One region of the Roseovarius sp. CAU 1744 genome, then DNA from elsewhere that is predicted to be linked to it. Evidence: riboswitches for the same ligand, from Rfam matches in the RefSeq annotation. Region 1 holds a riboswitch; the other holds the start of a gene.
What was found. Region 1 has a riboswitch for thiamine pyrophosphate ahead of thiB (thiamine ABC transporter substrate binding subunit). Riboswitches for the same ligand answer to the same signal wherever they lie in the genome.
Positions count from the first base shown of each region.

Region 2: linked by a shared signal. The riboswitch ahead of thiC (phosphomethylpyrimidine synthase ThiC) and the one ahead of thiB (thiamine ABC transporter substrate binding subunit) in region 1 are both predicted to bind thiamine pyrophosphate.

Region 1 is NZ_JBDOQV010000008.1:89,210-92,620, reverse strand. Features, by position in the region: gene AAFO92_RS16755 (thiamine/thiamine pyrophosphate ABC transporter permease ThiP) at 1-985, opposite strand, end outside; gene thiB (thiamine ABC transporter substrate binding subunit) at 961-1,941, opposite strand; TPP riboswitch at 1,980-2,085, opposite strand; gene AAFO92_RS16745 (hypothetical protein) at 2,185-2,421, shown strand; gene AAFO92_RS16740 (polyhydroxybutyrate depolymerase) at 2,465-3,280, opposite strand; gene AAFO92_RS16735 (alpha/beta fold hydrolase) at 3,280-3,411, opposite strand, start outside.
Region 2 is NZ_JBDOQV010000006.1:245,266-248,676, forward strand. Features, by position in the region: gene thiC (phosphomethylpyrimidine synthase ThiC) at 1-1,276, opposite strand, end outside; TPP riboswitch at 1,379-1,499, opposite strand; gene AAFO92_RS14090 (TRAP transporter substrate-binding protein) at 2,105-3,199, shown strand; gene AAFO92_RS14095 (TRAP transporter small permease subunit) at 3,281-3,411, shown strand, end outside.

The DNA of each region.
Region 1 (3,411 bases):
TACTGGCAGCGGCCACCACCACCGACACCAGCGCCGCGCGCAGCACCACCGCGGGCATCTGGAACAGGCCCGCCGCGCCCGAGGCCATGATCGCAGCCAGTGGCAGCAGCAGGAAGGCTGCGGCCAGCGCAATCCAGAGCGTATCGGCCAGCGGCGCGCCGGCATCCCAACGGCGGATTGGCCGGTCCAGCCCGGTACCGAAACCGCCGCCACGCGCCAGCCTGAGCGCCGCGATCCCGGCCAGCACCGTCAGCACCAGTTGCAGCGCCGACAGCATTGCCGCGCGCCCGAGGTCGAAATCATAGGTAAAGGCCTGGTAGATCCCCAGCTCGATCGTCGTCGCCCGCGGCCCGCCGCCCAGGGTCAGTGCCACGGCGAAACTGGTCAGGCAAAGCGCAAAGATCACCGCCAGCGCGCCGGGCACCACGCGCGCCAGCATCGGCGCCTCGATCAGCCGAAAGACGGCACGCCCGTCGCAGCCCAGCTGTGCCGCCAGCCGGAACTGTTCGGACGGAACCTCTTGCCATGCCTGCAGGATCAGCCGCGTGGCCAGGGGCAGGTTGAAGAAGACATGCGCCAGCACCACGCCGTGCAACCCGTAGATGCGGATGGGCGGCAGGCCGGCCAGCCCCAGCAGGTCGGAAATCCATCCCGCGCGGCCAAAGACCTGCAACAGGCCCAGGATGGCCACGATCACCGGCAGGATGAACGGCGCCCCCAGCAGGGCAATCAACACGCGCCGCCCGTGGAACCGGCGGCGCGCAAGTGCACGCGCCACGGGTATGGCAAGCGCGACGCTGAGCGCGGCCGACAGAACCGCCTGGGTCAGCGTGAACCGCAGCGCCGCCCAGTCTGCAGGGCCAAACCCCCGCCCGGTTTCGGCGCGCAACGCCACGGCGACCAGCGTACCAAGGATCAGCACGGCGACCAGAGCCGCCGCGATGACCCCGGGCCACGGGTTTACTGGCTGAGCGCGCCCAACCATTCGCCAAGCGCCTCGTCACGGGTTGCCGCCGCCTCTTCGGGGGTCAGCAACAGGGCTTTTTCAGGCGTGACCAACATGTCGAATCCGGCGGGCAGCCCATCGGCAGGCATCACCGCGGGATACATCCAGTTGGTTGTCGGAATGATCGACTGGAACGCGTCCGACACCATGAAGGCCAGGAACTGGTCGGCCAATTCAACCTGATCCGAGCCGGCCAGCTTGGCCGCCACCTCGACCTGCATGTAATGACCTTCGTCAAAGACGGCGGCGGCCTTGCTGTCATCCTCTTCGGCGATCAGGTGGTAGGCGGGCGAGGTCGTGTAGCTCAGCACCATATCGGCCTCGCCGTCCAGGAACAGGCCGTAGGCTTCGGACCAGCCCTTGGTCACGGTCACGATGTTGTCCGACAGATCGGCCCAGATTTCCGGGGCCGCATCGCCGTAGGCCGCCTTGACCCACATCAGCAGCCCCAGGCCGGGCGTCGACGAGCGCGGATCCTGGATGAGGATCTTGGTATCGCTTGCCGCAAGGTCGCGGAAGTTGCCCGGCACCTCGGCACCCGCGTTATGCACAAACGCGAAATACCCCCAATCATAGGGAACAAAATGGTCATCTGCCCAGGCGACCGGCAGCGCGTAATCGGCTTCGACGTCATGGGCGGCGAACAGACCGGTTTCCCGGGCCGCAATCAGCAGGTTTGTATCCAGGCCCAGCACGATATCGGCGTCGGAGCCGGCCCCCTCCAGCCGGATGCGCGACAGAAGCGCCGCGCCGTCCTCGACCCCGACAAGCTTGAGGTCGCAATCGCAGGTCTTCTCGAACGCCTCTTCGACCTGCGGGCCCGGGCCCCAATCGGAAACGAAGCTGTCATAGGTATAGACGGTCAGTTCGGGTTTATCGGCGGCGACGGCCGATGTCGCACTCAGAATTCCCGCAGCAATAAGCAGATGTTTCATGTCATCCTCCAATTGGCTCGCGAGAGGGTAAGGATGGATGAAACCGGTGCCCCCTTCCCTCCGCCGGTTCTAGCCGGTTCAGGTTCAACGGGTTCGCCGAAATGGCATCTCAGCACGGTCGTCCATGCACCCCGAGGTAGGGTTGGTGATAGGAGAATACGGGCAGCAGCACAACCGCATTTGTTTGTGCCTGAAGGCTGCAGCGATGGGAGTGGGCAAATTTTGGTGGCCAGGCGGCTATTGTTGGAGAACTACTTCCTGCCCGGTGACCTGGAACGTCAGATCGGGGCTCTCGTCGCCCCCGACGGCAACCAACGATACCACGAGAGTATCGGCAACCTGGCACCCGCCGTTGTTCATCATGGCCGGGGCGCGAAAATCCTGAAGATTCGCGAGGAGATCAAGAAACAGAAATCGAACCAGAGCCTCCGCTACGAAACAGCCAAAGCATTCCGAAAAACTCTGACGACGGACGGATGAACGGCCAGGGTGCTGAACGACCTGTCCAGCTTTGTTGTCGTGATCACAGCGTGCCTGTTTTCTGGAGCATCTGCCACGCGCTGCGGAGATGTTGGGCCTTGAACGAGTGGCCACCCGAGAACTGGCAGAAGCTGAGTAGCAGACCATCGCTGTTTCGGCGATTTCTGCATTTAAGATCACCCTCAATAGAATCTGTTGCTACGTCAAAGGCACCGAAGCGTGCGTACATCTCCAATGTCTGAGCCACATCTCCCTGATGCGTGTCCATTACCTTTCGACCTTTCAGCGGGACGATTTTGTCGTCGTCGCCGTGGATATGAACGATGCTTTTAGGTGGAGTTGCGCAATCCGAAGGCGCGCCCCGCCAGAAGGTTCCAGCAATCGGGATAAATGCAGCGAATTGGTGGCTCCGATAACATGCCAGGTTCCAAACCATCATCCCACCGGCCGAAAACCCGGACGCGACCAATCTGTTCGGGTCGATAGGGAAACGGGTCGTCATATCCTTAATCGCGGCGTCGAAATATGCGAGCTCATCAACATCATCCAGAGTAACCTCCGATGGCGCACCCGGAATTGACCAATCCTTGGCGGCCGATTGGACCGCGACAATTGCCACACCAAGGTCGTCTGCGATCTGCAAAAGTGATTGGTTCCGTAACGTGCCCTTCGCAGATCCACCAAATCCGTGGGCGAACACAATGGCTCCGACCCGTTCGTCCGCGGGTTCACGGGCTGGCATATAAATCCGATAGTGTCGATCGCCGATGACGCAATCGCTATCCTGCCCACAAGCCAATGCTGGCCGAACACCGATGCCGCTCAACGACAAAGCCACGAAAAGCCACAGGAATCTCATCACACGAATTCTCCGATACTCTTGTAATAGCCCTTCACCAGTGCGTTTGTTGCACTGGGATTTTCCCACGCCGGAAACCCGCCGCTCTTCTCAACCAGGGCCCGCCTGCATCGCGGCAGACATTCGTCGAG
Region 2 (3,411 bases), on a different contig from region 1:
GGCAGCATTCCAGCTGCTTGTCCATGTTCTCCTTGATCTTGTGCATGGCGACATGGCCCGGACCTTCGATCATCACCTGGCAATCCTTGGCCCAGGCGATCCTGGCCAGTTCGCCCAGGGTTTCCAACTCCGCAAACTGCGCCTCATCATTGGCATCCGCGATCGAGCCGGGACGCAGCCCGTCGCCCAAAGAGAACGACACGTCATAGGCGCGGCAAATGTCGCAGATTTCTTCGAAATGCTCGTACAGGAAGCTTTCCTTGTGGTGATGGAGGCACCATTTCGCCATGATGGATCCGCCGCGCGACACGATGCCGGTCACCCGGTTGACCGTCATCGGCACCATGTGCAGGCGCACACCGGCGTGGATTGTAAAGTAATCCACCCCCTGTTCGGCCTGTTCGATCAGCGTGTCGCGGAACACTTCCCAGGTCAGATCCTCGGCGATGCCGTTCACCTTCTCCAGCGCCTGATAGATCGGGACAGTGCCAATCGGCACCGGGCTGTTACGGATGATCCATTCACGCGTGTTGTGGATGTTGCGCCCGGTGGAGAGGTCCATCACCGTGTCCGCACCCCACCGGATGGCCCAGACCAGCTTGTCCACTTCTTCCTCCATGCTGGAGGTCACAGCCGAGGTTCCCATATTGGCATTGACCTTGACCAGGAAGTTGCGCCCGATGATCATCGGTTCGCTTTCAGGGTGGTTGATATTGGCGGGGATGATTGCGCGGCCCGCGGCAATTTCTCCACGGACGAATTCCGGCATCACGTAGTCGGGAATACTGGCGCCAAAATCGTTGCCATCCCGGTGACAGGGAGAGGTCTCTCGCAACTGGTTTTCGCGGATCGCCACGAACTCCATTTCCGGTGTAATGATCCCGGCACGGGCATAGGCCAGCTGGGTCGGAGCCGCACCAGACCTGCCGCGCAGCGGGCGCGGTTTAACCGGAAAATCCGGGGTCAGCCTGTCCCCCTCGGCAAAACCGTTGTCAGCAGCCGTGATCTCGCGCCCTTCATATGCTTCGACATCTCCGCGCGCATGAATCCATTCGGCGCGCAGCGGATTGAGGCCCTGCATAATGTCAGACGGCACTTCGGGGTCGGTATATGGTCCCGAGCTGTCATAAACCGGCAGCGGCGCTTCTCCCGCCGTGGGATGGGTCGAAATCTCGCGCATGGGCACGCGGATATCGGGATGAATTTCGCCCGCGACGTAAATCTTGCGCGAGGCGGGCAATTCGCCAGTGGTGATTTTCGGGTTCGGCACGTTCATTTTGGCGCTCCTCAAGCTCTAGTCTCAAAAAAACACCAGATGAGTTTGGAGAGGAGCCGAAGGCGAAACGCGCCTTCTGTTCTGGTTGCACGGGCCGGTTGTGGCGATGCAACCTTAGCTTCCTACGCCAGTGTCAGCTGGGTCAGGTTCAAAGGGTCGCGTCACCGGGTTTTCACCCATTCAGCCTCTCAGTCCCTTGGGCGGGACTCCCCTGCGTAGATCCGCGATAGTGCGTCACGGCCCGCTTGTAAAGAGCAGGCAGGCGGTCATCCGCGCCGTCGCAGCGAATGGGCGCCTGATCCGCTTTGCGGGCGTCAGAATGGGGTTGGATCAAGGTCAGCTTGCGGACTTGGAATTCACCTGATGAGATTGACTGGGTTACCCCTCAATCGCCCCAAGGCTCTGGGCTGATGATCCCGGTACCTGCACCCAATGCATGCAATTCGCGGTCCGACGCATTGCGGGGGAAAGGCATCATCCCGCAGTTTTTGCAGGTTATTATCCGTACCGGGTCGGCATATTCCAATGCGGCCCTGCACTGCAGCATTTCCATGCCGATCGTGACAAAGAAAAGAGGCCAAATCCGCACTCGCAAGTCAGGAGAATAGCCGACCTTTGGGTAATTGGTAAGTTTCACTATCCAATTTTTCTGTACTTAGAACAATCCGCGGCTTAGAAATAACGAGGGGGGAGAGTGTCCGAAGCTGATTGTGCTAGCAATCCTGCAATTCGCAAACGGACTCCCGAACCTGGTGCATCGATGAATATCGTTCGCATCTGATCTTTCTGTTGCGCCACGGAGCAGCGGATAAAAAACTGGGAGGAAACATGACAAAATCACTGAATCGCAGGAAATTCCTGCGCGGCTCGGCACTTGCGGGGGCTGGTGCGCTCGCGACGCCGGCCATCGCACAGAACGATGGCGTTACTCTGAAGATGCAGGCGGCCTGGGGCGGCGGCATCTTTCTGGAAAACGCGCAATCCTATGTGAACCGCGTCAACGAAATGTCCGGTGGCGCATTGACGATTGACCTTCTGCCGGTCAACTCGGTCGTCAAGACCAGCCAGATGCAGGATGCGGTGCATCGCGGCGTTCTGGATGCGGCACACTATGTGCCGGCCTACTGGTATTCAAAATCCAAGGCTGCATCGCTCTTCGGAACCGGCCCCTGCTTCGGCTGGTCCAGCCAGGAAGTGCTGGGCTGGGTCCACTACGGCGGCGGACAGGAACTGTTTGACGAACTGATGGCCAGCCTGGGACTGAACGTCGTGTCGTTCTTCAACTCGCCAATGCCCGCGCAGCCACTGGGCTGGTTCAAGGAAGAGATCACCGATGCCAGTCAGATGTCGGGCCTCAAGTACCGGACCGTTGGTTTGGCGGCAGACGTTCTGCTGGAGATGGGCATGTCGGTGGTTCAATTGCCCGGCGGGGAAATCCAGCCGGCGATGAAATCGGGGCTCATCGATGCGGCCGAGTTCAACAACCCGACCTCGGATCGGGACTTTGGCATGCAGGATGTGTCCAAGCACTACCACCTGGCCTCGTTCCACCAGTCGCAGGAGTTCTTCGAGTGCACTTTCAACAAACAGAAGTACGACAGCCTGGCGCCTGAGTTGCAGGCCATTCTGAAATACGCGTCCGAGGCCGAAAACTCGAACTTCTACTGGCACAACACGAAACGCTACGCGGATGACCTGACCACCCTGCGGGACGAGCAGGGCGTGAATGTCTACCGCACGCCCGACAGCGTGATGGCGGAACAGCTGAAGGCGTGGGACATCGTGATTGATCGGATTTCGGCGGAAGATGCCTTCTTTGCCAAGGTCGTCGACAGCCAGAAGGCCTATGCCGAAAACGTGATGAACTACCTCAACCTGAACCAGCCTGACTACAAGCTGGCCTACAAGCACTACTTTGGCTGATCACGGTTAAGGTCCAAAGATCGTCCGGGGACCGCCTTGCGCGGCCCCCGTTGACCGGCAGGGCAATCCCGGGGGGTAACGGTGGTTAAATTCATCCATATGATAGAGGGGCTCAGCCAGTGGGTCGGAAAGGCCTTTGGCTGGTGCATCCTGATCCTGACCCTGTCGGTCAGCTATGAGGTTTTCGTGCGCTACGTGCTGAACGCGCCGAC